3 regions of the Saccharothrix sp. CCNWYY140 genome follow, and region 2 is predicted to be linked to each of the others. Evidence: riboswitches for the same ligand, from Rfam matches in the RefSeq annotation. Region 2 holds a riboswitch; each other region holds the start of a gene.
What was found. Region 2 has a riboswitch for glycine ahead of gcvT (glycine cleavage system aminomethyltransferase GcvT). Riboswitches for the same ligand answer to the same signal wherever they lie in the genome.
Positions count from the first base shown of each region.

Region 1 (10,037 bases), on a different contig from region 2:
CGAGCGTCAGCTGTTGTAGGCCGACAGGGGCGGGCAGGAGCAGACCAGGTTGCGGTCGCCCTTGGCGCCGTCGATGCGGCGGACCGGGGGCCAGATCTTGGGTGCGCCGACGCCCGCCGGGAAGACGGCCACCTCGCGGGTGTACGGGTGGTTCCACTCGCCCGTCGTCACGCTGGCCGCCGTGTGCGGGGCGTTGCGGAGGGGGTTGTCGTCGGCGGGCCACTCGCCGGCGCCCACGCGGTCGATCTCGGCCTTGATCGCGATCATCGCGTCGATGAACCGGTCGATCTCCGCCAGGTCCTCGCTCTCCGTCGGCTCGACCATGAGGGTGCCGGCGACGGGGAACGACATGGTCGGCGCGTGGATGCCGTAGTCCGCCAGGCGCTTGGCCACGTCGTCGACGGTCACGCCGGTCGCCTTCGTGATCGGGCGCAGGTCGAGGATGCACTCGTGGGCCACGAAACCGCCCTCGCCGGTGTACAGGACCGGGAAGTGCTCGTCCAGCCGGCGGGCCACGTAGTTCGCCGCCGCCACCGCCGTGAGGGTCGCGCGGCGCAGGCCGTCGGCGCCCATCATGCGCACGTACGCCCACGAGATCGGCAGGATCGACGCCGAACCCCACGGCGCGGCGCTGATCGGGCCCACGCCCGTGGCCGGGCCGGCCGTGGGCTGGAGCGGGTGGTTGGGCAGGAACGGGGCCAGGTGCGAGCGCACGCCGATCGGGCCGACGCCGGGGCCGCCGCCGCCGTGCGGGATGCAGAACGTCTTGTGCAGGTTCAGGTGCGAGACGTCCGAACCGAACTTGCCGTACTGCGCCAGGCCGATCAGGGCGTTGAGGTTCGCGCCGTCCACGTACACCTGGCCGCCGGCGTCGTGCACCAGCGCGCACACCTCGCGCACGGTGTCCTCGTACACGCCGTGCGTGGACGGGTAGGTGATCATGATGGCGGCGAGGTCGTCGCGGTGCTCGTCGACCGTGGACCGCAGGTGGTCCATGTCGATGTTGCCCTGCTCGTCGCACTTCACGACCACGACCCGCATCCCGGCCATGACGGCCGAAGCGGCGTTGGTGCCGTGGGCCGAGGACGGGATCAGGCAGACGTCGCGCTCGGCGTGGCCCTGCGCGCGGTGGTAGGCGCGGATCGCCAGCAGACCGGCGAACTCGCCCTGGCTGCCCGCGTTGGGCTGGATGGACACGGCGTCGTAGCCGGTCACCTCGGCCAGCCAGTGCTCCAGGTCCGCCACCAGCGACAGCAGGCCCTCGGCGTCCTCGACGGGCGCGAACGGGTGCAGGTTCGCGAACTCCGGCCAGGTCACCGGCTCCATCTCGGCGGTGGCGTTGAGCTTCATCGTGCACGAGCCCAGCGGGATCATGCTGCGGTCCAGCGCCACGTCCTTGTCCGACAGCTTGCGCAGGTAGCGCAGCATCGCGGTCTCGGAGCGGTGCTGGTGGAACACCGGGTGGGTCAGGTAGTCGCTGGTGCGGCGCAGGTCGGCGGGGATCGCGTCGGCGGTGTCGACGTCCAGGCCGTCCACGTCGGTGACGGTCACGCCGAACGCCTTCCAGACCTTCTCCAGGTCGTCCCGGGTGGTGGTCTCGTCGCACGCGATCGACACGGTGTCGGCGTCCACCCGCCACAGGTTCACGCCCAGGTCGCGCGCGGTGGCGACGACCTCGGCGGCGCGGCCCTCGACGCGGGCTTGGACGGTGTCGAAGAACTCGCCGTGCACGACCTCGACGCCGTTCTCGCACAGGCCCGCCGCGAGCACGGTGGCCAGGCGGTGGGTGCGGGTCGCGATCCCGCGCAGGCCCTCGGGGCCGTGGTAGACCGCGTACATCGACGCCATCACGGCCAGCAGGACCTGCGCGGTGCAGATGTTGCTGGTCGCCTTCTCGCGGCGGATGTGCTGCTCGCGGGTCTGGAGGGCGAGGCGGTAGGCCAGGTTGCCGTCCGCGTCCACGGACACGCCGACCAGGCGGCCGGGCAGCTGCCGCTCCAGGCCCTGGCGGACGGCCATGTACCCGGCGTGGGGCCCGCCGAAGCCGATCGGCACGCCGAAGCGCTGGGTGGTGCCGACGACGACGTCCGCGCCGATCTCGCCCGGCGGGCGCAGCAGCGTCAGGGCCAGCAGGTCGGCGGCGAACACGGCCTGCGCGCCGGCCGCGTGGATCTCCTCGACCAGCGCGGCGTAGTCGCGCACGACACCGGACGCGCCAGGGTAGGACAGCAGCACGCCGAAGAAGTCGCCGCCCAGGCCCAGCCCTTCCAGGCCCTGCGACAGGTCGGCGGTGACGACCTCGATGCCCAGCGGCTCGGCGCGGGTCTCGATGACGGCCAGCGTCTGCGGCAGCGTGTCGGCGTCCACGACGAACTTGGTGGACTTGCTGCGACCCGCGCGGCGGACCAGGGTCATCGCCTCGGCGGCGGCGGTGGACTCGTCCAGCATGGACGCGTTGGCCAGCGGCAGGCCGGTCAGGTCGCCGACCATCGTCTGGAAGTTCAGCAGGGCTTCGAGGCGGCCCTGGGAGATCTCGGGCTGGTAGGGCGTGTAGGCCGTGTACCAGGCGGGGCTCTCCAGGACGTTGCGGCGGATCACCGGCGGGGTGTGGGTGCCGTAGTAGCCCATGCCGATCATCTGGGTGAGCGGCTTGTTGCGGGCGGCCAGGGCGCGCAGCTCGGCCAGCGCCTCGGTCTCGGTGGCGGGCGCGGGCAGGTCCAGCACCAGTTCGCGCTCCCGGATCGACTCCGGCACGGCGCGCTGCGCCAGCTCTTCCAGCGAGCCGACGCCGATGACGTCCAGGATGCGGGCCAGCTCGGCCGGCCGCGGGCCGACGTGCCGGTCGGCGAAGGGGGTGCCGTGCTCAAGGGCGGCGAGGGGGATGCGGTCCTGCGTCATAAAAGGCGCCTTTCGCGGGCTGGGCTGCTTCCTTCTGGGGAAACACTTCTGCCGTTGCCCTCCCCCTCTGTCTTCTGCCCGTACGGGCGCCTGAGAGCTTCACCCGGTGTCTGACGACCGGGCTTGCACCGTCGGCGGGGTCTGTGGTGCTCGACCCGCTTTCCAGAGGCGTCTCACCCGTGCGGTCCTTGCGCCTGAGAGGTTCCGGGGAGGATTTGCTCCTTCGGCGCCGAGACTGGCTCGGACTCTCCCGCACGGGATAAAGCGACTACGCGCGAATCGTACCCGGCAGGTGAACGTCTCCCGTCACGGACGCGACGCGGATCTCACAGGTTTACGTCGTCGTCATGGCGGGTAACAGCCGCTCGTGCCGTGGACGCCGGGCTCAGCCGATCGCGCGGGTGCGCCTGCGCCGGGACAGCTCGTCGTTGGGCGCCTCGTCGACCGCGAGCCCGTCGGCGCGTTCGGCCGGGAACTCGTGGATCGTGCCGCTGATCTCCCGCATGGCGCCGCTGACCGCGATGCCGAACACGCCCTGGCCGCCTTGCAGCAGGTCCACGACCTCCTCGGGCGAGGTGCACTCGTAGACCGTGGTGCCGTCGCTGAACAGCGTGATGCGGGCGAGGTCCTGGACACCGCGCCTGCGCAGGTGGTCGACCGCGACGCGGATGTTCTGGAGGCTGACCCCGGTGTCCAGCAGCCGCTTGACGACCTTGAGGACCAGGATGTCCTTGAACGAGTAGAGCCGTTGGCTACCGGAGCCGTGGGCACTCCTTATCGTCGGGTTGACCAGTCCGGTGCGAGCCCAGTAGTCGAGCTGGCGGTAGGTGATGCCCGCGATCTGGCACGCGGCCGGGCCGCGGTACCCGACGAGTTCGTCCGGCAGCGAGGAGTCCGGGAACAGCTCACCCTGTTCGCCGGTTCCGGCCCGGATGGGCGCTTCCTCGACCACGCCTGCCTCCCCTCGGTCCGGCCACGACGGCCGGCGACCAACGTGAAGCCGCCGCGGTGCTCGAATCACACCGTGGCAATTCACCTGAGTTCGACGGTAAGACCGCCTAGGGGGCAGGTCAACGCGACGCGCTGAGCGTGTCGTGCCTCAACGTCAAGTTGAGGTTGAGAGAGCCGGGCGTCGTAAGCCATTCGGGTGACGTTTAGTGATCGTTTAGCGGACAGGTGCTGACGTTGTGTAATCCGGAGGTGTGACACCGGGGGGTGGCACGCGGGGTTGATCCACAACGCACCGCACACGCCAACGAGGGGCCTGCTCCGACTCGCGGCGGGACGCCGGCCTCTCGTGGGTCCTCCGACACCGATCCGCCGCGTTCCACGCACACACTTCCCGTCCACGCTTCCCGACGCACTCCCGCTCGGACTGTCGGTGCCCGGTGCGAGGATGGAGACGGGGGCCGGAGGCCAAGCCTGACGACACCACCACGGGACTCACCGGCACAACCCGGCACCTCGGGACTCACCAGCGCGGCTCAGCCCGCCAGCAGCTCACCAGAGCGCCCGACAGCGGCTTACCGGCGCTCTAAAGCGAACAGGCCCGCGGCAGCGAGCCGACCGGGCCTAGGCGCGTTGACGACGAGATCAGGTGTCCGCCCCGCGGAAGTCCTCCGGCGACACGGAGTCGAGGAACTCGCGGAACTTCTCGACCTCGTCCTCCTGCTCGTCCGGGATGATCAGGCCGGCCTCGGCGAGCACGGACTCCTCCGCGTGGATCGGCACGCCGATCCGCAGCGCCAGCGCCACCGAGTCGCTCGGCCGCGCCGACACCCGCACGTCGCCGTCGAAGACCAGTTCCGCGAAGTACGTGCCTTCCTGGAGGTCCGTGATCCGCACCTGCTCCAGCTGCCTGCCCAGGGCGCCGATGACGTCCTTGAGCAGGTCGTGCGTCAACGGCCGCGCGGGCCGGACGCCCTGCTGTTCCAGCGCGATCGCGGTCGCCTCCACCGAGCCGATCCAGATCGGCAGGTAGCGCTCGCCCTCGGTTTCGCGCAGCAGCAGGATCGGCTGGTTGGCGGGCAGTTCCACCCGCACGCCCACGACGCGCATCTCGCTCATCGGGTCTCGCCTCCCTCAGCGCGCTGAAATCCTGGCGTCCCCGCTACCACGAGGATCCCCCACGTACCCCTTCGACGCTACCCGCCAAGCGGGCCTTGTGCGCAACCGCGCAAAAAATGCCGATCACGATGCGGAAACGGCTCTACCTGGGCGGAACTCGTCCACCGACGGCCTCGCGGAGGCCGATTTTCACCAACAGTGTGTGCAGCGTTACGGAGAGCGCCGCCAACTCGCGCGCCACTTCGTCGGCTCGCCCCCGCCTGCGGCCCACGACCTGCTCCACCAGCGCCACCTCGCGGTCCGCCGCGGTGCGGAACGGGCGCAGGTGGCGGGGTTCCAGGCCGTACTGGGCCAACGCGCGGACCGTGGCCGCCACCTGGAGGGCGTCGTGGTCGTAGACACCGGGCCTGATCAGGCCGTGCTGCTCCAGTTCGGCCAGCGCCGCCGCGTCCAGGCCGGACCTCACCAGCAGGTCGTCGCGGGTCAGGCGGTGACCGGCGGTCGCGGTGAAGTCGTCGGCGCGCACGCCGGGGTCCGCCGCGTCCAGCTGTTCCTTGATGACCTTCAGCGGCAGGTAGCGGTCGCGTTGGGCGGCCAGCACGTACCGCAGCCGCTCGACGTCGGCCGCGGTGAACTGGCGGTAGCCCGCGGCGGTGCGGGCCGGGCGGACCAGGCCTTCCGACTCCAGGAAACGGATCTTGGAGATCGTGACGTCGGGGAACTCCGTCCGGAGTTGCGCGAGCACCGCTCCGATGCTCGATCCCCCGCGTTGTGGCCGCCCGGCCGCCGCCGTCACCGCGCCCCCTGACCCCCGGCGCCCGGACCGGTCAGGAACACGAGGCGGAACTTGCCGATCTGCACCTCGTCGCCGTTGGCGAGCACCGCCTGGTCGACCGGCTCGCGGTTGACGTAGGTGCCGTTGAGGCTGCCCACGTCGATCACCACGAACTCGCCGCCCTCCCGGCGGAACTCGGCGTGCCGGCGCGAGACCGTCACGTCGTCGAGGAAGATGTCGCTGTCCGGGTGCCGTCCCGCGCTGGTCGTGTCGCGGTCGAGCAGGAACCGGGAACCCGCGTTCGGTCCGCGCTTGACCACCAGCAGGGCCGACCCGGCGGGCAGTGCGTCGACGCCGGCGACGGCCGGCTCCTGGGCGGGCGCCTCGGCGCCCTCGACCTCGGCGAGGAAGTCCGCCCGGAAAACGGAGGTGCGCTCCGGGGACTGCTCGGGCGGAACGCCTGGCCCGTCGTTCTGGCTCACCTGAGCTCTCCTCCTGCTGCTGGAACCGTCTCGTCCTTGAGAACCTATCGTGCCCGAACCCTGGTCGGAGGAGCGGCTCCCCCACCGACCGAAGAGCCGCCGGAAGATCGACGTCACCCCTGCTCCGCAATCTCCTGGTACGCCGCCGCGTCGAGCAGGTCGTCCACCGCGGCCGGGTCGGTCAGGCGCAGCTCGACGATCCAACCCTCGCCGTACGGGTCGGAGTTCACCAGGTCGGGCTGCTGGTCCAGCGAGTCGTTGCGCGCGACGACCTCGCCCGCCAGGGGCGCGTAGATGTCGGAGACGCTCTTGGTGGACTCCACCTCGCCGAGCGTCTGGCCCGCGCCGACCTGCTCACCCAGTTCCGGGAGCTGGACGAACACGACCTCGCCGAGCTGCTCCTGGGCGTAGTCGGTGATGCCCACGCGCACGGTGTCCTCACCGGTGCGCAGCACCCACTCATGTTCCTCGGTGTACTTGAGCTCCTCGGGAATCACCGCGGTGCGCTCCTTCATGACGGTGGATCTTCGCTGCCGGATCTTCCCACGACCGGTTCAGACCGGCGCGACCCCCGGCCGTCTGCGCAGCGCGAGGAAGAACTGGTAGACGTACAGGGCTCCGGACCACAGGTACAGCGCCCCGCCCCACACCATGAACGCGTAGGCCACCGGCCGGGCGATCTGGGCGGCGGTGGACGTGCCCTGCGCGAGCAGCAGCATGGGGAAGGCGTACAGCAGGTTGAACGTGGCGCCCTTGCCCAGGTAGGTGACCTCGAACGGGCCGTAGCCGCGCAGCCGCAGCACCGGCAGGCACGCGCCGACGACCAGTTCGCGGCCCACCAGCACGGCCGCCACCCACCAGGGGACGATGTCGCGCACGACGAAGGCCACGAGCGTGGCGAGGATGTAGAGCCGGTCGGCGGCCGGGTCGAGCAGGGCGCCGAGCTTGCTCATCTGGTTGAGCCAGCGCGCGATCTTGCCGTCCAGCCAGTCCGACAGGCCGGCCGCGACCAGCACCACCAGCGCCCAGCCGTCCTCGCGGGGGCCGAGCAGGAGGTACAGGAACAGCGGCACGCCGAGCAGCCGCAACACGCTCAGCGCGTTGGGGACGGTCAGCCACCGGTCGGCGGGATCGTGCGACACAACGGGAACTGTAGAGCGGCGGGCCCCTGCTCAGCGCCACGACCGGCACGAGCGGGTGTGGCGGTCACGCAGGGTGAGCGCACGGGGACGCAGCGCTCGATCCGACCCTGTCGCCGCGGTGTGGACCGCCCCTAGGATCCGGCGGATGGCAGGACACAGTGTGGTGCTGGTCACCGGCGACGGCGTGCGCCAGGTGACGACGGATTCCCTCGGGATGGACTTAGTCCAGGAGGTCGCCCGGCTGCTGGGCTCGGAGCACATCCGGTCCACCAGGCTCGGCGGCGACCTCACCCTGTGGCACGCGGAGGACGGCCCCGGCCGCCCCCGGGCCGGCAATCCCAACCCCGCGGCGAGCCGCCTCGCCGCTGAGTACGGCGCCCCGCCGATCGCCGGTCCCGCGGTCGTGTCGGGTCCGATCGAGCACAACAGCGTCTTCCCGCTCACCGAAGCCGACGCCGATCGACTGGTGACCCGCCTGCGCGGGAACGGCGGCCCGCCGGCGCAGGCCGACGACTGCGCGAACCACAGCCCGTGCCGGGAGGTGCTGAGCCTGCCCGCGGCGCAGCTGGACTCCCTCATCCGCCTGGTCCCGGCGCGGCTGTCGGACCTCGGCGACGACGGCATCTACGTCCAGTTCAACAACGCGCTGGTCGGGTTGCTGGTCGCGATGGGTCCGGGCGAGGCCGGCAGGTTCCAGCAGGCCTACCCGATCCTCGGCCACCTGGCGACCCGCTGGGGCACCACGCACCCCGACCTGCTCCAGCGCGCGTTGGGGAACATACGGGCCGACGACGTGTCCGTCACCAGGCACGACCAGGTCGACCACTCGCCGCTCCACGTCCTCGTCGACCAGGGCGTGTCGGGGTTCGCGGGGATCCTCATCCGGCTGGAAGAACTGCTGGGCATCCGGCTCCCGGCCGGCTCCCTCGTCGGCATCCCCCGCGAGCACCAGGTCATCGTGGTCCCCTTCCAGCGGAAGCGGGACGTCACGGCCATCCGGCCGCTCCAGCACCTGGTGCGCAACGTCGCCGAGAACGCCCTCGACCGGGTGAGCGACGACGTCTTCTGGTACTACCGGGGATGGCTGCACCCGCTGGGGGAGAACCCGCCGGACGAGTTCTGGGCCATCGCGGACGGGCTGCCCGACTAGCGGTGGGAAAGAGGTGGGGACCGGACCTCGGACTGGGGGAACCCGGCGGAGCCGGAGGAGTCCGAGTGGTCGGCCGCGCGGATCAGTTCGCGCGGGTGCGGGTCCATCCTTGGCGTTGCAACTGCTCGCCGCTGAGGGCACGGGGACGACCGCGGTCGTCGACGCCCACCCAGCGGGCGCGGAAACCTTCGAGCACGTAGGCGTGGCCCTTGCTCCAGACCACGCTGCACGGGGCCGTCGGCAGCGAACCCGCGCCACCCGCCGTGGCGCGCGCTGCCCTGGGCTTCGCGGGCTCGGACTCGGTTTCCGTTCTGGTGCTCATCGTCAATCCCTCCACCCGGGGTGTCGCACGCGACCCTCGCGGCGTTAACCCCACACCCAGGATTCTGCGCGACCAGTGACCTCCGCCACCTCCGAATTGCCGGTTGTCTCGGCCATCGGACCGGTTCGGTCGCCGAGTCGCCCAGGGCCACCCGACTGCCTACTCCTGAGGTATAGCCGGCGCTCCCCCGGCAAAACCGCTCACCGCCCGTCACCCGCCGTACACCGACCGCCCGGATACACTGGAACCGATCAAACCGCCGTAGGGCGGCTTGTGGTTCCGGAGGGGCCTCCGTACGGTGGGTGGCGCAGCGGTTGAGCCAACAGCCGCGCCGGGGAAGCTCCGGCCAGCGGGCCACCTGTGCCGCCACGCTGCGTTTCTTGGTGCTCGGCGGATGCTCGGCGCGTCCGCACGCCTGGGCTTCCCTCTCAACGCGGTACCGAAGAAGAGGAGTCCCTCGTGACGGTTCAGGATCCGAACGTCGTCGAGACGAGCGGAGCCGGGTCCGCCTCCCCCAGCCCGCGGGCGGAGCAGGTGGCCGCCACGTCGGAGCCGGGACGGTCCGGCGCCGGCGTGACGGTGGTGGCCGCCACCGGGGAGATCGACATGCTCACCGCGCCCGACCTGCGCGCGGACGTGCTGGGGCGCATCGGCGAGACCGACACGCTCGTGCTGGACATGAGCGGCGTCAGCTTCCTCGGCTCGGCCGGGCTGGCGGTGCTGGTGGAGGCGTCGCAGCACGCCAAGCGGCGGGGCACGGCGTTCCGCGTCGTGGCCGTCGAGCGCGCGGTCACCCGGCCGCTGGCCGCGACCGGGTTGGGTGACGTGTTCAGCGTGTACGGATCGGTGGAGGAGGCGGTGTCGGCGGACGGGGCGTCGGCGGGCTGATGTGCGGCACCAGGTCGACGACCTGGTCGACGCCGGCCGCGACCAGGGCCGCGCGCACCGGGCCCGCCTCGGGCGCGCGCACCACGACCCGGTTGCCGGCTTCCGCCGCGGCCTCGACCACCGCTCGCAGCGCACGGACCATTCCCTCGCTGCGGGCGCCGAGTTGACGCAGGTCCAGCACGACCGGCACGGCCCCGCCACGGGCGGCGGTCAGCACGCGGCGGCGGACGGCGGGTCCCGCGCGGGCCGGCACGTCGCCGCGCACCACCACCTCGACCCAGCCGGAGTGCGCCGAGACGGTGACCTCCTCGGG
Region 1 is NZ_JBBEGC010000118.1:6,590-16,626, forward strand. Features, by position in the region: gene gcvP (aminomethyl-transferring glycine dehydrogenase) at 7-2,898, opposite strand; glycine riboswitch at 3,071-3,161, opposite strand; gene WBN91_RS32250 (MerR family transcriptional regulator) at 3,284-3,850, opposite strand; gene WBN91_RS32255 (bifunctional nuclease family protein) at 4,492-4,965, opposite strand; gene ftsR (transcriptional regulator FtsR) at 5,108-5,761, opposite strand; gene garA (glycogen accumulation regulator GarA) at 5,758-6,222, opposite strand; gene gcvH (glycine cleavage system protein GcvH) at 6,336-6,737, opposite strand; gene WBN91_RS32275 (CDP-alcohol phosphatidyltransferase family protein) at 6,777-7,364, opposite strand; gene WBN91_RS32280 (hypothetical protein) at 7,510-8,514, shown strand; gene WBN91_RS32285 (hypothetical protein) at 8,597-8,836, opposite strand; gene WBN91_RS32290 (STAS domain-containing protein) at 9,296-9,724, shown strand; gene WBN91_RS32295 (ATP-binding protein) at 9,666-10,037, opposite strand, start outside.
Region 1: it holds a riboswitch for glycine, as region 2 does, so the genes downstream of both, gcvP (aminomethyl-transferring glycine dehydrogenase) here and gcvT (glycine cleavage system aminomethyltransferase GcvT) in region 2, are expected to answer to the same signal.

Region 2 (10,037 bases):
GTTCACGGCCAGGACCTGTACGTGGCGCTGGTCGCGGCTTTGGACCTGGAGGAGTGGGCGGCCGTGGGAGGACCAGCTTGCCGTGGTCAGGTACGGGAAAGTCTCGCGGTCCCACTCGACGGGGACGGTCGTGCCGTCCACGCCCAGGATGAAGACCTCGACCGTCGCGTTCGGGGTGCCGGCCGCTGGGTAGGCGATCTCGGTGGCCGAGGTGGCGGGGTTGGCCGGGTCGGCGATGTGCCAGCGCAGGACCGGGCTGTTGTCCACGCGGGTTGTCAGGACGTGTTCGCCGTCCGGGGAGAACCAGTAGCCCCGGTAGCGGCCCATCTCCTCCGCGGCCACGAACTCCGCCAAGCCCCACGTCACGTCCGGAGCATCGGGCTCGGCCAGTACGCGGTCCTCGCCCGACTCCAGGTCCACCACGTGCAGCGCGCCCGCGGTGACGTACGCGACGCGGCGACCCGTCGGGTCCAGGCGGGGGTCGATGACGCTGCCGGGCACCGGTAGTTCGCGCACCGCGCCGCCGGAGAGTTCGACCACGAACAGGCGGCCGGACAGGGCGAACACCGCCTGTCGGAAGTCGGCGTCGGTCGCGTAGGCCACGATGCCCGCGGCCTGTTCGCGGCTGCGTTCGCGGCGGGCCCGCTCCTCCGGGGACAGGTCCTCCGGGTCGGTCAGCAGGTCGTTCGGGTCGACCAGGAGCCGCTCGGTCCCGGTGGCGGTGTCGAACTCCCACAGGCCGTTCGCGCGACTCGTGGCCGCCGCGGTGCGCAGGAAGTACACGTGGCTGCCGTCGGGTGCGACGGTGAAGTTCCGCGGAGCGCCAAGGGTGAACCGCTGGGTGCGCGCTTGCTGGCGCGGGAAGGAGGTCTCGTTGCCCACTCCGACACCCTATTCCGGGCCGGGCGGCTAGTCTGCGGGCCATGCGTCTGGTGTGGCTCGCGGCGGCCCTCGTGGTGGCCGGTTGTTCGTCGCCCGACCGGTCGGACGACCGGTTCCTGCCGGACTCCACCAGTCCGCAGTCGGCGGCCGAGCTGGAGGCCAACGCCGGTGTCCGGCTGCCGTCGGGGACCGTGCTGCTCTCGGCGGCGCGCACGTCGCTCAGCGGCGGGCTGGAGAGCCGGGTGATGGCGCAGCTGCGGATGCCCGCCACCGCCGTGCCCCGGTTCCTCGCCGACAGCGGGTTCGGCGAGGCCGTGCCGGACCAGCGGACGGTCACCGACAAGGACTTCCCGGACAGCGGCACGTGGCACCCGGACAAGGCCGAGAAGGTCGCCGGGGTGACCGCGGGCAACCGCAAGGTCATGATCGACCTCGGCCACCCCGACGACGTGACCGTCTACGTGGTCACCTTTCAGCTCTAGGCGGCAAGGGGAAGAACCCGCTCGTCCGCTCGACGTACTCCCGGTAACCGGGCCGTCGCTGCACGATGTCCTTCTCCAGCAACGGTTTCCCGCTGCCCTTGGCCAGCAGCAACGTCATCACGACCGGGCTGACCACCAGCAGGAACCCCTCGGGCAGGGCGAACAGGAACAGGCCCCACCACACGCACGCGTCGCCGAAGTAGTTGGGGTGCCGGGTGTAGCGCCACAACCCCTGGTCCATCACCCGCCCCCGGTTCGCCGGATCAGCCTTGAACCGCGCCAACTGCCGGTCCCCCACCGCCTCGAACACGAACCCGACCGCCCACACCTTCTGCTGCGCGGGGATCGTCACGCCGGTCGCGCGCAGGCCCACGGGCGGGCTCGTGCCCAGGACGCGTTCGACGACGTCGGCGAGTCGACCGGCGGTGGTGACGACCACGGGCTCCTCCTCAAGGGGCTGGTGTCCGGACGTTCGCCGGCGACCCCTGTCTTGGTTCGGCGCTGAACCGCGGTCGTGACCGGGCCGTAATCGTCGGTGAGCGACCGACGCCACCGAGGAGGAGTTGAGTGTGATCCGACGAAACCGCATCGCCATCGCCGCAGCGGGTGGGATGGCGGCCGTGCTCGCGCTGGTCATGTGGAGTTCGAACGCCGCCGGTTTGCAGGGCACGAACGTCGCGCAGACCGAGCAGGTGGGCGCCGCCGCGCAAGCCGACTACGGGGACGTCCCACCGGCGCCTCCGGCCGAGGAGAACCCCGCCGAGACCCCCGCCGAGGTCGCCGCGGAGACGACCACCGAGGAGGCCCCGGCGGGCCAGGCCGCGCCCGCGCCGGCCGGCGTCACGCTGGTGGCCAAGAGCGTGCCGAAGATGGGCGACGTCGTGCAGGACGGCGACGGCCGCACGCTGTACCGGTTCGACAAGGACACGCCGAACCCGCCGAAGTCCAACTGCGAGGGCAAGTGCGCGGAGACCTGGCCGCCGCTGCTGGCCAACGGCGCGCCGAAGCTGGAGGGCGTCGACCCGGCGCTGGTCGGCACGGTCAAGCGGGCCGACGGGACCGAGCAGGTGACCCTGGCCGGCTGGGCGCTCTACACGTACTCCAAGGACGAGGCCCCGGGCCAGTGGAAGGGCCAGGGCGTGGGCGGCACGTGGTTCGTGGTGCAGCCCAACGGCAAGCGCAACGTGGAGTGCCTGCCGCCCGGCGTCCAGGCCCCCGCCGGTTCCTGAAGTCCACCCCTCGAAGAACAGGACCCCGGGCCTGGGGTTGGGCCGGGGGTCCTGTCGCGCGCGGAAACCCTTACAGGTTCGGGTAGAGCGGGTGCTTGGCGGCCAGCACCTCGACGCGCGAACGCAGCTCGGACAGGTCCGCCGAAGGCTGCAACGCGGTCGCGATGACGTCCGCCACCTCCGCGAAGTCCGCCGCGCCGAAGCCACGCGTGGCCAGGGCCGGGGTGCCGATGCGCAGGCCCGAGGTGACCATCGGCGGACGGGGGTCGTTCGGGACGGCGTTGCGGTTGACCGTGATGCCGACCTCGTGCAGGCGGTCCTCGGCCTGCTTGCCGTCCAGCTCCGAGTCCACCAGGTCCACCAGCACCAGGTGCACGTCCGTGCCGCCGGTCAGCACCTTCACGCCGGCCGCCGCCGCGTCGGGCTGGGACAGGCGCTCGGCGAGGATCTTCGCGCCCTCGACCGTGCGGCGCTGGCGGTCGGCGAACTCCGGGGACGCGGCGTGCTTGAACGCCACCGCCTTGCCCGCGATGACGTGCTCCAGCGGACCGCCCTGCTGGCCCGGGAACACCGCCGAGTTGATCTTCTTGGCGAGGTCGGCCTCGTTGGTCAGGATCACGCCGCCGCGCGGGCCGCCCAGGGTCTTGTGCGTGGTCGTGGTGACGACGTGCGCGTGCGGCACCGGGCTCGGGTGCAGGCCCGCCGCGACCAGGCCCGCGAAGTGGGCCATGTCCACCATCAGGTACGCGCCCACCGAGTCGGCGATCCGGCGGAACTCGGCGAAGTCCAGCTGCCGCGGGTAGGCCGACCAGCCGGCCACGATCAGCTTCGGCTTGTGCTCGGCGGCCAGCGCCTCGACCTCGGCCATGTCCACCCGACCGTCCACATCGGACACGTGGTAGGGCACGACGTTGTACAGCTTGCCGGAGAAGTTGATCCGCATGCCGTGGGTCAGGTGGCCGCCGTGCGCCAGGTCCAGGCCCAGGATCGTGTCACCGGGCTGGAGCAGCGCGAACATCGCGCACGCGTTGGCCTGCGCGCCCGAGTGCGGCTGCACGTTGGCGAACCCCGCGCCGAACAGCTCCTTGACCCGCGCGATGGCCAGCCGCTCGACCACGTCGACGTTCTCGCAGCCGCCGTAGTAGCGGCGGCCCGGGTAGCCCTCGGCGTACTTGTTGGTCAGCACCGAGCCCTGCGCCTCGAGCACCGACACCGGCGTGAAGTTCTCCGAGGCGATCATCTCCAGCGTGCCCTGCTGCCGGCGCAGCTCGGCGGCGACCGCCTCGGCCACCTCCGGGTCGAACTCCGCGAGGGAGGTGTTGAAGTGCTCGGACATGGTGGGGTTTCTCCCTACGAGTTGCGCTTGTAGAACGGCAGGGCGACGACCTCGACGGGCTCCTGCCTGCCCCGGACGTCGACGGACAGCTTGGTGCCGGGCTCGGCCTGCGCGGGCGGCACGTAGGCCATCGCCACGGAGTAGCCCAGCGTCGGCGACAGCGCGCCGCTGGTGACCTCGCCGATCGGGGCGCCCTCGGCGTCCAGCACGGCGTACCCGTGGCGCGGGGCGCGGCGGGACTCGGTCTTCAAGCCCACCAGCTTGGCCTCGACGCCCGCGCCGGCGACCTCGGCCAGCGGCTCGCGGCCGACGAAGTCGCCGGGCTTGTCCAGCTTGACCACGCGGCCCAGGTTGGCGTGGTAGGGCGTGCGGGAGGTGCTCAGCTCGTTGCCGTACAGCGGCATCCCGGCCTCCAGGCGCAGGGTGTCGCGGCAGCCCAGGCCGGCGGGCCGCAGGTCGTGCGGCTTGCCCGCGTCGAGGAGCGCCTGCCACACGTGCGGGGCGTCGGCCGGGTCCAGGAACAGCTCGAAGCCGTCCTCGCCGGTGTAGCCGGTGCGGGCCAGCAGCGCGGGCTTCCCGGCCACCTCGGTCGGGTAGGAGGCGTAGTACTTGACCGTGCCCAGGTCGGTCTCGGTGAGGCCTTCGAGGATGGCGACCGCGTTCGGCCCCTGCACGGCCAGCAGCGCGTAGTCGGTGGACTTGTCCTCGACGGTCGTGTCGAAGCCCTCGGCGCGCTCCTGGAGGGCGGCGAAGACCACCGCCGCGTTGGACGCGTTCGCCACGACCAGGTACTCCTGGTCACCCGTCCGGTACACGATCAGGTCGTCGATCACGCCGCCGTCGGCCTGGCAGATCATCGTGTAGCGGGCGCGGCCGACGCCGATCGCGCTCGCGTGGCCGACCAGCGCGAAGTCCAGCGCGGCGCCCGCCTGCGGGCCGGTCAGGACGATCTCGCCCATGTGGGTCAGGTCGAACAGGCCCGCCGACGTGCGCACGGCGTGGTGCTCGGCCAGCTCGCTGTCGTAGCGCAGCGGCATCCGCCAGCCCGCGAAGTCGGTGAACTGGGCGCCCAGCGCCTCGTGCTCGGCGTGCAGCGGCGTCCGGCGGGTTTCCACGGGGTCCTCCCTGGGGGCGGGCACGGCAGGGTCGCCGACCGGGTCGGTCGGCCTGCCGCTACGAAGGATGACACGGTCCATCGAGACTCCTCGTTCCGAGTGAGCCTCCCCCTCTGTCATGAGCCTGAGAGCTTCGCCGCGGTCCCGCACGTCGGCGGGTGCGCGGCTTGCACCGTGGGCGAGGCGCGGTGCGCCTGCTTTCCAGAGTTGCCTTCGTCGGGCGGTAGCTGTGCCTGAGAGATTCCGGGGAGGAGTTGCTCCTTCGGCGCCCCTGGGACGGGGACTCTCCCGCGCGACATCGACGGCCGTGTTCAGTTGGTACCGCCAGACGCTAGTTGTGCCTGGTAGGGCCAGTCAACACGGGCACGGTCAGAGCGCCCGCTCCAGGCGGACGCTCTCCACGACCTTGCGCTCGGCGTAGAAGGACACGAACGGGATCGTGCCCGCGAGCAGCACCAGGGCCGTGCCCTTGAGCGACCAGCGCGCCTTGAGCGCCAGGTCGACCGTGATGACGAGGTAGATCGCGTACAGGAAGCCGTGGACCGGGCCGACGACCTTCATCATCCCGTCGGCGTCGCCCACGTACTTGACCAGCATCGCGGCCACGAGCAGGAGCAGGCCCACACCGACCACGTAAGCCATGAACCGGAACCGGCCCAACGCACCGCTCATCGCCCTACCGACCGCCTTCGCTCTAGCGCTGGTCCCGCGCGTTCAGCTCCCGGAGGTAGCGGTTGTAGGCCGCCAGCTCGTCGTCCTCGTCGTCGTGCGCGGGTGTCCTGACGGGGTCCACGGTAACGACCGGCTCCGACGGCGCGGCCACCGGCTCCTGACGAGCGTCTTCGGCCTTGCGCTGAGCCGCGAGCCTGCGCATCCGCCACACCATGAAGGCGGGGAACAGGCCGAACAGGGGCCACTGGAAGACGTAGCCGAGGTTCTGGAACGTGCCACCGGCCTCGGAGAACCGCTCCCACTGCCAGTAGGCGAGACCGCAGCAGACCACCAGCGAGAGCAAGCACACAACGGCGATCGCCACACGTTGGGGGGTGATGAGACCGCTGCGCACGGCTCCAGGGTACTTCGAGCCACCGACGAGGCGGCGCTCAGCCGGAATGGGCTCCCCGCACAGGAGCCCGCCCTCCCGGTTCGCGCTGGTCCCGACCACGCCGCGCCCTCACCGCGCGACGCCCTTGCGCCGCGCCACGCTCGCGCGTGGCGCGCCCGACATCACGCAACGCCGTCCCGGCGCTGCCGCTGCAACCTGGCGACACACCAGGCCGCCGCACTGCCCCGACGCAGGTGCTGGAGCACCGTCATCGGTCCGAGCCGACGTCCCAGGTCGGCGGGCGTGAGCCCGGCGGCCCGGTAGTCGAGGGCCCGCTGGTCCAACGGGCTGATGCCCGCGTCCCACCACGCCTCCGCCTCGGACAGGTCGCCCACGAGCTGCCAGTAGCTCGCTGCCGCGGCGAGCAGGACCTCGGGCACCTCGGGCGCCCGCTTCCGCATCGCCGCGACGTAGGCCGGGTCCGCGGACTCGACCTTCACCAGGCCGCGCGGTCCGCCGTTCGCCCGCTGCACGGGGATGCCCGGCGCGGACGGCGGGGCCTCGGCCAGCCACTCGTCCTTGATCCGGTTCACCTCGCGCAGCTCGGCGTCGTCCGAGCGCTCGGCCGCCCACTGCCGCAGCAGCTCGTCGACTCCGGAGTCCTCGACCATTCTGCCTCCTCGTCGGTCGAAGATCAGCCAATGCAGCGCACCGTATTAGCGGGTACCGACAACCGCTAGACCCCGGTTTGTCGAAAACCCTGTTACCAGCACGTTATAGCCCTCATTCCACCCAGACGGTCCAACGGAGGAGACCGGCCATCACGGATGGTGAGCAGACCACGGGCACTACGTGAGGTGGACTAGTTGAACAGGCTCCGCACGAACGTGATGATCGACTCGGCGCCCTGGCGGAGCCACCCGAGGGCGGTCTTCACCGCCTCGGCGGACTGGTCGGGCTGGGTGATCAGGAGGAACAGCAGCAGCGCGACGGCCGCCAGCGTGACCACCTTCTTGACGTTCACTGGTGCCTCTCCGTCCGTTCACAGGTGCGCGGCGACGGGCCGCGTGCCCGCCGTGTTCGCCCACATGGTCCCTCATTCACCCGGACGATGAGCCCACAACGCGCCGCGATCCCACGACCGGGCGTCATGGAGGCCCACTGCCACGCCTGACCGGTGACCCACATCACCCGAACGGCCGATCAAGAGCCCCTCGGCACCCGCCGATGACCAGGGTGCGGGCCACTCGCCCCACACCCCCAGGCACGGACTACCGAGGTTCCGCACATCGTCGGCACATCCCCAGCACATCCTGAGCACATCACCCGCTTGCGCGACGCACGCACGGTGTGTCATTAGGCCGAGGTACGGCCGTCCCATTTTCCGGCACCACTCCCGGCGATTTGTCGCACCCTTTTCGCGTTAACCCACGACACCGGATCGTCGTAGTTCCGCAATATCGGCTTCACCCAGTCCGAGGGACCCCAGCACCTCGTCCGTGTGGCGCCCCGCCGAGGGCGGCGCGGCGGGCGTCCCGGCCGGCGTGCGGTCGAAGCGCGGCGCGGGTCCGGGCTGGGCCAAGCCCCCGACCTCGACGAACGTGCCCCGCGCGCGGTTGTGCGCGTGCCCCGGGGCCTCCTCGGGCGCCAGGACGGGCGCCAGGCACGCGTCGGTGCCCTCCGCCAGCGCCGCCCATTCGTCCCTCGTCCGGGTGGCCACCGCCGCGGCGATCCGCGCCCGCAGGGCGGGCCACTGGGCCGGGTCGTGCCGGCTCGGCACGTCGGACTCGGTCAACCCCAGCAACGCCAGCAGATCCGCGTAGAACTTCTCCTCCAGCGCGCCGACGCTGACAAACTTTCCATCCGCTGTGGCATAAACGTCGTAGAACGGCGCGCCGCCGTCGAGCAGGTTGGCGCCCCGCGGCCCGCTCCACGCCCCGGCGGCCTTCATGCCGTGCAGGAACGTCGTCAGCAGCGCCGCGCCGTCCACCATCGCCGCGTCCACCACCTGCCCGCGCCCGGACCGCTCCCGCTCGTACAGGGCCGCGAGGACGCCCAGCGCGAGCAGCAGCCCACCGCCGCCGAAGTCGCCGACGACGTTGAGCGGCACGGTCGGCGGCTGGTCGGCCCGCCCGATCGGCTCCAGCGCGCCCGCGAGGGCGATGTAGTTGATGTCGTGGCCCGCCCGGTCGGCCAGCGGCCCGTCCTGGCCCCAGCCGGTCATCCGGCCGTAGACCAACCGCTGGTTGCGCGCCAGGCACTGGGCCGGCCCGATGCCCAGCCGCTCGGTCACGCCCGGCCGGAAGCCCTCCACCAGGACGTCGGAGCGCTCCACCAGCTTGAGCACCACCTCGGCGCCCTCCGGCCGCCGGATGTCCACGCCGATGGACCGCCGCCCGCGCCCGAGCACGTCGCCGGGCACCCCCGGCCCGCCGGACACCCGGTCCACGCGGACGACGTCCGCGCCCAGGTCCGCGAGCACCATGCAGCCGAACGGCGCGGGCGCGAGCCCGGCCAGCTCGACGACCTTCAACCCCGCCAGCGGCCCGCCCACTAGAGCGACCTCGCGATGATTTCCTTCATGATCTCGTTCGTCCCGCCGTAGATCTTCTGCACGCGGGCGTCCGCCCAGGCGCGGGCGATGGGGTACTCGGTCATGTACCCGTACCCGCCGAACAGCTGCACGCACTCGTCCACGACCCGGCACAGCCGCTCGGTGGACCACCACTTGGCCATCGCCGCGGTGGGCACGTCGAGCTCGCCCGCGAGGTGCGCCTCGATGCACTGGTCCACGAACGCCCTGGTCACGCGGGCCTCGGTGGCGCACTCGGCGAGCGTGAACCGGGTGTTCTGGAACTTGATCAGCTCCCGGCCGAACGCCGTGCGGTCCTTGACGTAGTCCACGGTCAGGTCCACGGCGGCCTCGATGCCCGCGATGGACGCCACGGCGATGATCAGCCGTTCCTGCGGCAGCTGCTGCATGAGCTGGATGAAGCCCTGCCCCTCGGAGCTGCCGAGCAGGTTGGCGGCGGGCACGCGGACGTCGTCGAAGAACAGCTCGGCGGTGTCCTGGCCCTTCAGCCCGATCTTGTCCAGCACCCGGCCGCGCCGGAACCCGGTCGCCTCGGCGGTCTCCACCACGAGCAGGGAGATACCGGTCGCGCCCTGGCCGGGGTCGGTCTTGGCGACCACGATGACCAGGTCGCACTGGGCGCCGTTGGTGATGAAGGTCTTCGAGCCGCTGATGACGTACTCGTCGCCGCGCCGGGGGGCCCGCGTCTTGATGTTCTGGAGGTCCGACCCGCCGCCGGGCTCGGTCATCGCGATGGCGCCCACGGACTCACCGCTGGCGAGCTTGGGCAGCCAGCGGTGCTTCTGCTCCTCGGTGCCGTAGGAGTTGATGTAGTGGGCCACGATGCCGCTGTGCACGCTGTTGCCCCACGCGCTGTCCCCGACCCGGGCCTGCTCCTCCAGCAGCACGGCCTCGTGCGCGAAGGTGCCGCCGCCACCGCCGTACTCCTCCGGGATGGACAGGCACAGCAGGCCCAGTTCGCCCGCCTTGGTCCAGAACTCCCGGTCCACGTGCTTCTGCGCGGCCCAGCGCTCGTGGTTCGGGACCGATTCCTTCTCGAAGAACGTCCTGGCGAGCCGGCGGAGCTGGTCCAGGTCGTCCGTCATCCACGGTGAACGGCGAGTAGGCATGCCTCGACGGTCCCACCGCGGGCGGCCACCCGCCATGACCGCCGCACCCACAGTCACCGCAAGATCGTGAGCGCAAATGTCACAGCCCGTGCGCGACACTGCGGGCATGAAGCTCCGCAGGCTGTCCCCGCGGGACTGGGCCACCTGGCGCGACTTGCGGCTCACCGCGCTGGCCAGCGACCCGCAGGCGTTCGGCTCGACCCTGTCCCGGGAGCGGGACTACGACGAGGACCGGTGGCGCGAGCT
Region 2 is NZ_JBBEGC010000041.1:3,775-13,811, reverse strand. Features, by position in the region: gene WBN91_RS19635 (S9 family peptidase) at 1-882, opposite strand, end outside; gene WBN91_RS19630 (hypothetical protein) at 924-1,364, shown strand; partial or broken gene WBN91_RS19625 (DUF1295 domain-containing protein) at 1,348-1,692, opposite strand; gene WBN91_RS19620 (hypothetical protein) at 1,934-2,593, shown strand; gene glyA (serine hydroxymethyltransferase) at 2,664-3,929, opposite strand; gene gcvT (glycine cleavage system aminomethyltransferase GcvT) at 3,944-5,125, opposite strand; glycine riboswitch at 5,151-5,254, opposite strand; glycine riboswitch at 5,256-5,345, opposite strand; gene WBN91_RS19605 (DUF3817 domain-containing protein) at 5,414-5,716, opposite strand; gene WBN91_RS19600 (hypothetical protein) at 5,739-6,110, opposite strand; gene WBN91_RS19595 (helix-turn-helix transcriptional regulator) at 6,272-6,760, opposite strand; gene WBN91_RS19590 (hypothetical protein) at 6,952-7,113, opposite strand; gene WBN91_RS19585 (CaiB/BaiF CoA transferase family protein) at 7,513-8,643, opposite strand; gene WBN91_RS19580 (acyl-CoA dehydrogenase family protein) at 8,643-9,791, opposite strand; gene WBN91_RS19575 (GNAT family N-acetyltransferase) at 9,898-10,037, shown strand, end outside.

Region 3 (10,037 bases), on a different contig from region 2:
CGCAGCACCGCGGCGCGCAGTGTCTCGTCCACCTCGTTCACATCCTGTCGGCGGCCTGGTCCAGCAGGCGGTGCAGCCTGCGGGTCTGGGTGACCGAGAGCACAGCCGACTCGCCCGGCGGCGCGACCAGCAAGACCCGGTCGTCCTCGACCAGCACGGTCATCGAGCGGTCCCGCCCGAAGGGGTCGTGGCAGTCGATCCAGCCCTGTGGTTCAGCCATGTGCGCTCCGATCGGAGGTGTGGCGTGGCGGTGGCGGGGTTCTGCTCTGACCATCGGCCGACCGGGCGTCGTGACTTACCTGTTACCCGCGGAATTCACTCGATCGCTTGAGGGAGGACACAGAACGTGTCCTGTTGGGTCAAGAATTGTGCGCAGATGGCTGGGGTGGCTGGGCACGGGCTGCCGGCGCCCGCTAAGATTGGCTTGCGCGACCCGCTCCCAGTGACCCCCAGGCTGGTTGAGCGGGTCGCGTTTTTAGCGCTCACATGCGAGAAGGGGCGCCCACCCGGTGGTGGACGCCCCTCCTTCGTGGAAGCCGCTCAGACCTCGAACGGCGTGTAAGCCAGGTCGTGTGCTGCGGCGACCGGCTCGTTGGTGAGCTGGCCGTCGTGCACGTTCAGGCCCAGGGCCAGGGACTTGTCCGCCCGCAGGGCCGCCTGCCAACCCTTGTCGGCCAGCGCCACGGCGTAGGGCAGGGTCACGTTGGTCAGCGCGTACGTCGAGGTCCGCGGCACCGCGCCCGGCATGTTCGCCACGCAGTAGAACACCGACTCGTGCACCTGGTAGGTCGGGTCGGCGTGGGTGGTGGGCCGCGAGTCGGCGAAGCAGCCGCCCTGGTCGATCGCGATGTCCACCAGCACCGAACCCGGCTTCATCTGCGCCACCAGGTCGTTGGACACCAGCTTCGGGGCCTTCGCACCCGGCACCAGCACCGCGCCGATGACCAGGTCGGCCTCGCGCACGGCCTGCTCCACCGAGTACCGGTTGGACGTGACGGTGCGCAGCTGCCCCCGGTAGAGGGCGTCGATGTGCCGCAGCCGGTCCACGTTGGTGTCGAGGATCTCCACGTCCGCGCCCATGCCCACCGCGATGGTCGCCGCGTTCAGACCGGCCACGCCGCCGCCGATGACGACCACGCGCGCCGGGTGCACGCCGGGCACGCCACCGGGCAGCACGCCCCGGCCGCCGGACGGCTTCATCAGCGAGAACGCGCCCACCTGCGGCGCCAGCCGGCCCGCCACCTCCGACATCGGCGCGAGCAGCGGCAGCGCGCCGTTGGCGGTCTGCACGGTCTCGTACGCGATCGCGGTCGTGCCGGACGCGATCAGCGCCTCGGTCAACGGCCGGTCGGCGGCCAGGTGCAGGTAGGTGAACAGGGTCTGGCCCCGGCGCAGCAGCGGGTACTCCCGCGCGATCGGCTCCTTGACCTTGAGCACCAGGTCGCCCTCGGCCCACACGTCCTCGGCGGTGGCCAGGACCTTCGCGCCGGCCGCGAGGTACTCCTCGTCGGTGATGGCGGACCCGAGGCCCGCACCCGCCTCGACGAACACGTCGTGGCCGCGCAGGGTGAGCTCGTGGGCGCCGGCGGGGGTCAGCGCGACGCGGTACTCGTGGTTCTTGATCTCGCGGGGTACTGAGATCCGCACGGTGGGCTCCTCACAGGCGTTGTTACGCCCAAGGTCCGGTACTCCGGATCCACTGTCATCGTGCTGGCAGCACCAACCGGCAGGGGTCCGATTGTGTCGAGCGCACAACTCTGGACGCGCGTTGACACCGCGGTGACGGGGACTTAGCGTGCTCGGCGACCGCCCAACTGAACATCGGCCGGGGTGCCCGCACGACGGGCACCGGAACCCGAGCGGGAGAGTCCCCGGCACGTCCGGGGCGCCGAAGGAGCAAGTACCCCGCACACTCTCAGGCAACGAGAACCGCTCGGGCGAGGCGACTCTGGAAAGCGTGCTTCACGGCGCGCACCCACGGTGCAAGCCGCAGCGACGCGGCGAAGCTCTCAGGTCCCAGGACAGAGTGGGGATCTGACCCGACCGTGGCCTCAGGAGCGCTGAAGATGACCTTTCCGGAGAACCTGCTCTACACCGCCGAGCACGAGTGGGTGGACTGGGCGCCGGGTACCCAGGACCCCGTGGCGATCGGCATCACCTCCTACGCGGCGGAGTCACTCGGTGACATCGTGTTCGTGCAGCTGCCGACCGTCGGCGAGCACGTGAAGTCCGGCGAGGTGTGCGGCGAGCTGGAGTCCACCAAGTCCGTGAGCGACCTGTACGCGCCGGTCAGCGGCGAGGTGGTGGAGGTCAACGAGGCCGCCGCCGACGACCCGTCGCTGATCAACAACGACCCGTACGGCGCCGGCTGGCTGTTCAAGGTGCGCGTCGAGGACGCGACGGGCCTGCTGACCGCCGGCAAGTACGCGGAACTGACCGGGGACTGACCCGCCGTGGCGATCAGCGTCTTCGACCTGTTCTCCGTCGGCATCGGGCCGTCCAGCTCCCACACGGTCGGCCCGATGCGCGCGGCCACGATGTTCGTCGCGCGCCTGGGGCACCGGCTGACGTCCGTGGACCGGGTGCACGCCCAGCTGTTCGGCTCGCTGGGCGCGACCGGTCACGGTCACGGCAGCCCCAAGGCCGTGCTGCTGGGGTTGGAGGGCCACAAGCCCGAGGAGGTCGACCCGGTCGAGGCCGAGGGGCGGGTGGCGGCGATCCGCGCCACGAAGCGGCTGCTGCTCGGCGGGGTCCGGGACATCGCGTTCGACGAGGACACCGACCTGGTGATGCACCGGCGCAAGTCCCTGCCGCTGCACCCCAACGGGATGAGCTTCACGGCGTACTCGGGCGGCGAGGTGCTGGACGAGGCCGTGTACTACTCGGTCGGCGGCGGTTTCGTCGTCGACGAGAACGCCTCAGGCACCGACCGCATCAAGGCCGACGAGACGGAGCTGGCCCACCCGTTCAAGACCGGTGACGAGCTGCTGGCGCGGACCCGGGAGACCGGCCTGTCCATCTCCGAGGTCATGCTGGCCAACGAGCTGTCGTGGCGCACGGAGGCGGAGGTCCGTTCGGGCCTGCTGCACATCTGGGGCGTCATGCAGGAGTGCGTCGAGCGGGGCTGCACGGAGACCGGTGTGCTGCCGGGCGGCCTGAAGGTCCGGCGGCGGGCGGCGGAGATGCGGCAGCGCATGGCCGCCGAGCACTACGCCACCGACCCGTTGCGGGTGATGGACTGGGTGACCCTGTTCGCCCTGGCGGTGAACGAGGAGAACGCGGCCGGCGGCCGGGTGGTGACCGCGCCGACCAACGGCGCGGCCGGCATCGTCCCGGCGGTCCTGCACTACTACACCCGGTTCGTGCCCGGCGCGTCCGACGACGGCGTGGTGCGGTTCTTGTTGACGGCGGGCGCGGTGGGCGTGCTGTTCAAGGAGAACGCGTCCATCTCGGGCGCGGAGGTCGGCTGCCAGGGCGAGGTCGGCTCGGCGTGCTCGATGGCGGCGGGCGGCCTGGCCGAGGTGCTGGGCGGGACGCCGGAGCAGGTGGAGAACGCGGCCGAGATCGCGATGGAGCACAACCTGGGCCTGACCTGCGACCCGATCGGCGGCCTGGTGCAGATCCCGTGCATCGAGCGCAACGCGCTGGCGTCGATCAAGGCCATCACCGCGGCCCGGATGGCGCTGCGGGGTGACGGATCGCACTTCGTGTCGTTGGACAAGGTCATCAAGACCATGCGGGAGACCGGCAAGGACATGAAGGTCAAGTACAAGGAGACCGCGCGCGGCGGTCTGGCGGTGAACGTCATCGAGTGCTGACATCCGGGCCCCGACCAGTGACGGGCTCCACCTCGGTAACGCGGGTGGAGCCCGTTCGCGCGTCTGTCCGGCCAACTCCCGTGATTCGCCTGAACGGACACACGACCACCCGCCGGGATTCGGCCGGCACCTGCGCGTCGCCGGACCGAGTGTGCCGTAATAGCTGACCACGTCAGGCTTGCTCGGGCTCCTGTTGTCGGCCTATGGCGTGGTGCCGTCACGGCGTTCGACCGAACGACCAGTGGCGTGCTCGGCGGACGCTTGACGCCTCCGCCACCCCGGGCTCGTGCGGCCCGGGGTGGCGGTTCAGCGTCGGTTCGGGATCTGGAAGACGCCGACGCCCTCCAGCAGGCCGCCTATCTCGTGGGCGGCCTCCAGCGGGGACAGGCGGGCGTAGCCGGCCAGGTCCCAGAACTCCGGGTTCTGGCCCGGTGCGCCCACCGAACGCTCGGCGTCCGGGCGCTCGATGCCCAGGGCCACGCACACCGCCACCGCCACCTCGCGCGGGTCGGCGAAGAGGGCCAGTTCGGCGAAGACCCGGCCCGGCGACGCGCCCAGGGCGAAGCGGCGCCGGGCTGCCGAGATCAGGGACTCCATGCCCTCCACTGTGCCACGCCAGGTCGCCACCAGCAGGTCACGAGCACAGCACGTCCACGAAGACGGTCCTGTCCTGGTTCAGGTTCGAGATCCGCACCGACACCGTCCCCGGGCCGCTGAGGTGCTGGTTCTGCACGTCCACGCGTTCCACATGGCAGCCCGGCTGGTGGTCGACGGTGATCCTGTGGACGCCCGTCTCCACGGCCTCCACGTGCGCCTCGTGGAACACGTACAGGTCGGGCGCGTAGTACGACCACTTGGTGTTCGACGCGCCGTTGGTGTCGGTCCACGTGATCTTCTTGCCGTCCAGCGGGCCGACGGTGTCCCAGCGGTTGAAGCGGGTGTCGATCTCGACGATGACCTTGTCGCCGACCTTGAAGTTGTCGGTCTTGCTGTGCGCGGGGATGAAGCCGTGGCGGTTGCCGCCCGTGCTGCCGCAGTCCACGACGGCGAGGCCGTTGGCGACGCCGAACTGCGCGCAGCCGAGCAGGAAGTCCTCGACCGTGGTGACCCAGACCTTGTACACGCCGCCGTTGTTGGGGGTGTCCAGGTACGGGAACAGCTGCACGGTGGTGGCGTCGTGGTCGACGTCGGTGCCGGTCACGTGCTCGCAGGTGGTGTCGACGACGCCGGTGATGACACCCCCGGACACGGTGAACTGCCGGCACGCGGCCGGGTCGGTGGACAGCAGCACCTTGCCGCTGGGGTCGGTCACCTGGAAGACGTAGGTGCCGTCGTCGAGGCCGGCGGCGTCCTGCGGCGCGCCCGGTCCGGGGCCGCCGTCGAGGTAGACGTCCTGCTTGGTGGGGAAGTGGTTGAAGTTGACCTCGCTGCCGTCCGGCAGGGTCGTGAAGATGGCCCCGGAGGGGGCGTGGGCGTGTGCGGTACCCACCGGTACGAGGAGTGCGGCGGCTAGGGCGGCGACCGCCCCGGCCGCTCGTGCGAGTGGTCTCATGTCCGGTCTCCCGACGAGTGCGGAGGGCCGGAAGGCGTGTCCGCGACGTCGGGGAGCCTTCCGGCTACCGGTCACCCCTACGCGACCGGCCCCGACGCCGCGGCAGCCGACGATACGCTCGGTGACGAGGAGCGCATAGGGGGCGAAAGGCCCGAACCGGGCAGCGGGGACGACGCTGCGGTGAGGGCGGAACCGTGCGGTGATCAGGGCAGAACGGCCTCGATGGCCTTGACCACGTCGTCGTCCTCGGGCTCGGTGCGCGGGCGGAACCGGGCCACGACGTCGCCCTCGGGGGAGATCAGGAACTTCTCGAAGTTCCACTGAACGTCACCGGCGGCGCCGTCGGCGTCGGCGTGCGAGGTCAGCTCCGCGTACAGCGGGTGCCGGCCGGGGCCGTTGACCTCGATCTTCTCGAACAGGGGGAAGGTCACGCCGTAGGTGGTCGAGCAGAAGGTCGAGATCTCCTCGGCCGTGCCCGGCTCCTGCCCGGCGAACTGGTTGCACGGGAACCCGACCACCGAGAACCCGGCCTCGCCGAAGCGCTGCTGGAGTCGCTCCAACCCGGTGTACTGCGGCGTGAGACCGCACTTCGACGCCACGTTGACCACCAGCAAAGCCTTGCCCCGCAACGATCCCAGGCTGCTCGGCTCGCCGGCGAGGGTGTTCACGGCGATGTCGTGGATGCTCATGCCTCCACCCTACGGGGGCGGAAAACGGTGACCACGACTCGTAGGCCGAGTAGCACGCTGATGACCAGCAGGTTGTAGCCGAAGACCTGGTACAGCGTGATGTCCGGGCCGACCTGCGGGCCACCGTCGACACCCAAGAGCAGCACCGCCATCAACCCGGCGGTCGCGCCGAGCACGGTGAGCATCACCTGGTGCAGCAGGGAAGTCACGAACTGGCGGTCCCGGTCGTCCGCGAACAGCCGCATGTTGAGCCCGAGTCGGCCCTGTTCCAGCGCGCTGGAGATGCGTTCCGCCCGCCGGGGCAGGCGCTTGAGCAGCGGGAGCATGGACGCCAGTTCCGCGGACACCGTGGTGCGCAACGACTCCGGCGTCAGGCGTTCGCTGAACTGCTTGTCCGCGAACGCCCTCGACTCGACCACGATGTTGAACCCCGGCGACAGCGCGCCCAGCGTGCCCTCGACGGTGGCCAGCGCCCGGAACACCGCGGCGATCTCCGGCGGGATGCTCAGCCCGTACCGGTAGACCAGCTTGAACAGGTCCCCGAACATCTCCACGTCCGGTCGCATCCCGGCGCTCAGGTGCCGGGCCATGAACTGCCCGAGCGCGCGTTCCAGCTGCTGCTCGTCGATCTCGTCGGGCCGGGCCACCAGTTCCAGCAGCGCGTCCCGCAGACCGGCGGGGTCGCCGTGGTCGATGGCGAGCAGCATCTTGCCCAGCGCGGACCGCAGTTGGGCGTCGATGCGGCCCACGGAACCGAAGTCGAGCAAGCCCAGGCGGCCGTCGCGCAGCAGCATGATGTTGCCGGGGTGCGGGTCGGCGTGGAAGACGCCGTTGAGCATCACCTGGCGCAGCAACACGTCCAGCAGCGACCGGGCCAGTCCGTCGCGGTCGACCGAGCCCAGCGGGGCCGACCGCAGCGGCACGCCGTCGAGCCGGTCCATCACCAGGACCCTCGCCGTGCACAGGTCCTCGTGCGCGCGCGGAAGGACCACGCCGTCCTCCCCGGACGCCGCCCGCACCGCCACCAGGTTGCGCGCCTCGACCCGGAAGTCCAGTTCCTCGCGCAGCGCGGCGGAGAACCCGGCGGCCAGGTCGCGCACGCCGATCGCGCGACCCCACCGGGTCCGGCCGTGCAGCGTGGCCGCGAGCCGGTTCACGATGTCCAGGTCGCCCTCCGCGACCCACCGCACCCCGGGCCGCTGCACCTTCACCACGACCTCCTCGCCGGACTTCAACCGCGCCCGGTGCACCTGCGCCACGGAGGCCGCCGCGATGGGCGTCTGGTCGAACTCGGCGAACACGTCCTCGGGCGCCCCGATCTCGGCCACCAGCACCTCCCGCACCGCGGGCCACGGCGCGGCGGGAACCTTGTCCTGCAACAGGGTCAGCTCGTCGACCACGTCCGCCGGCAGCAGGTCCGGCCGCGTCGACAGCACCTGGCCGAGCTTCACGAACGTCACCCCGGCCTCCTCCAGCGCCAGCCGCAACGACCGCGCGACCCGCGTGTCGGTGCGCTCCCGCCCGCGCAGGTAGGGGCCGAGGCCGTGGCGGAACGCGATCGCGGTGATGCGCGAGTACCGGCGGGCGCGCACGATCCGGGCACGGGCGGCCCGCCACCACTCGGTCGGCGGCGGGATCGAGCCGGTGGGCACGACGATCTCGGCGAAGGTCAGCAGCGCGATCATCATCAGCAGCGCGATGCCGAACTGGACGCTGCTCAACGCGCTCGTCGCCTCCTCGGGCGTGTCGGCCAGCGCGCCCGAGGTGATCGAGAGGCCGATCATGCACGCGAAGGTCGTGCGGATGAGGCCCACGCGGAGGCCGAGGATGCGTCGGGCGGCCAGCGCCATGCCCAGCACCAGCGCCAGGAACGTCAGCGGCACGCCGACGGTGTAGAGCAGGAAGTCGTCCATCAGTCCCCCCGAGCGGTTCTCGTCGGAGGATAGATCGGGGTACCTGAGACCCTGGGGCGTCGCGGGGGCTGAGGATTTGTGCGGCGAGCCGGAATTGTCTGGGCTGAAGCCGTTAAGTGTGCCCAATTCATGAATGTGAAGATTGTTGACGAATGTGACCGGAGTCTCTACCGTCATTTCACGGAAGGTTTTCGAAACCTTCAGACCCCCGCTGGGGGTCCACGACTTCGGCGGCGGTGTCGTGGGCCTCCAGCGGGTCCCATCAGCGGAAACGCGCTAGCCAGTCCAGAGCGGACGGCATGTGGCGCAACACGGAGATGTGCCCGTCGTCGGGGAAGAGGCGCAATTCGGCGCGGCACTGCCCGGACATCCACGTCGAGTGCGCCGCGGGTACCACGCGGTCCCGGTTTCCGTGTAGGAACAGCGCGGGGACGGTCAGCGTGGCCGGGTCGAAACCCCACGGGGAGACGTAGGCGAGGTCGTCGTCCACCAAGCCGCCGGGGCCGTCGGCCAGGGCCGGGCCGACCACCTGGCCGAACCACGACCAGTCACCGTTCAACGCCTCGACGTCGGCCTCGGTGAACTCGGGGTCGTACTCGACACCGGACGCCTCGTAGGCCTCCTTCTCCGCCCGCCCGGCCGCCGCCGCGCGCAACGACTCCACGCCGGACGCCGCCATGCCGGCGAACCAGTCCAGCCCGGCCGCGCCGAACGGGGCCATGCCGGCGGAGGCGACCACGGCGGACACCCGGTGCGGCAGCAGCACGGCGCAGGCCAGGGCGTGCGGGGCGCCGCCGGAGTGGCCGACCACGGCGAAGCGGTCCAGGCCGAGGGCGTCGGCGACAGCCTGCACGTCCCGGGCGGCGGAGGCCAGGTCCCGGCCCGGCACGCGGGTGGAACCGCCGTAACCGGGCCGGTCGTAGGACACCCAGCGCAGGCCCAGTCGGGCGGCGTCGGCGAACAGGGGTTCGGGCGGCGCGCCGGTGTTGGGGGTGCCGTGGTGCCAGAACACCGGGAAACCGGTGGTTCCCGTGTCGTGGGCGCGGAGTGTCCGGCCGTCCAGGGTCACGGTGAGCTCGGCTGCCACGTGGCCGAGCCTAGCGCTGGTGTTCGGTCAGAAGTCGAAGAGCGGGCCGGTGTGGGCGCGCATGACGCAGGAGTTCTCGTAGGTGGCGGAGAACTGCTCCGACTTGCCGCGCCAGCGACCGGACAGGCGGACCGTGACCGGGTCGTACTGCATGGTGCAGGCGATGCCCGGGTCGGGTTCCAGAGCGTTGAGGTCACCGTCCACATCGGACAGCAGCTTGCAGGCGGCCTCGGCGTCGGGGTGGCTGCCACCGGCCGGGTCGCAGGTCAGGTTCGTCATCCGCACCTGGGCCACCGCGCGGGTGGTCGTGAAGTTGAGCGTGGTGTCCGGCGCCGTGATGGCCACCGGGGCGAAGGCGGCCATAGCCGCCAGAACGGGGAGTGGTGCCATGTCACCACAGTGACGCGCCGGCAGGTGCATCCTCCAGCCAACTCACTACATCGTGTGACGAACCGGTTTCACACCGTTCGAGAGGTTTGAGGGGTTCAAGAGCGGCGCTTCGCCCTCAAGACGGACACGCCCGGCCCCCGCCGGCAGCCCCCGCTGACCGCCGTAGGATGTGATCCAGGTCACTTCCCCCTCGCCTGCCGGCCCCGCCAGGGTGGGTGGATGGGGAACACGGGTGTGCGCAGGGTTGCGTTGGCCAGTTCTGCGGGGAACGCGGTGGAGTTGTACGACTTCCTGCTCTACGGCACGGCCACCGCGCTGGTGTTCGACAAGTTGTTCTTCCCGTCCTTCGACCCGCGCATCGCCACGTTGTTGGCGTTCGCGACCTTCGGGGCGGGCTTCCTGGCTCGGCCGCTGGGTGGGGTGGTCATCGGGCACTTCGGGGACCGGATCGGGCGGCGGTCGATGCTGGTGCTCACCCTCACCGCCACCGGGGTGTGCACGGCCCTGATCGGGCTGTTACCCACGTACAACTCCATCGGCATCGCCGCGCCGATCCTCCTCGTGACCCTCCGCGTCATCCAGGGGTTC
Region 3 is NZ_JBBEGC010000010.1:116,366-126,402, forward strand. Features, by position in the region: gene WBN91_RS08665 (hypothetical protein) at 1-32, opposite strand, end outside; gene WBN91_RS08670 (hypothetical protein) at 38-220, opposite strand; gene ald (alanine dehydrogenase) at 541-1,647, opposite strand; glycine riboswitch at 1,851-1,942, shown strand; gene gcvH (glycine cleavage system protein GcvH) at 2,067-2,447, shown strand; gene WBN91_RS08685 (L-serine ammonia-lyase) at 2,454-3,818, shown strand; gene WBN91_RS08690 (hypothetical protein) at 4,125-4,415, opposite strand; gene WBN91_RS08695 (hypothetical protein) at 4,453-5,370, opposite strand; gene WBN91_RS08700 (glutathione peroxidase) at 5,574-6,059, opposite strand; gene WBN91_RS08705 (ABC1 kinase family protein) at 6,056-7,972, opposite strand; gene WBN91_RS08710 (alpha/beta fold hydrolase) at 8,235-9,059, opposite strand; gene WBN91_RS08715 (SSI family serine proteinase inhibitor) at 9,087-9,449, opposite strand; gene WBN91_RS08720 (MFS transporter) at 9,669-10,037, shown strand, end outside.
Region 3: it holds a riboswitch for glycine, as region 2 does, so the genes downstream of both, gcvH (glycine cleavage system protein GcvH) here and gcvT (glycine cleavage system aminomethyltransferase GcvT) in region 2, are expected to answer to the same signal.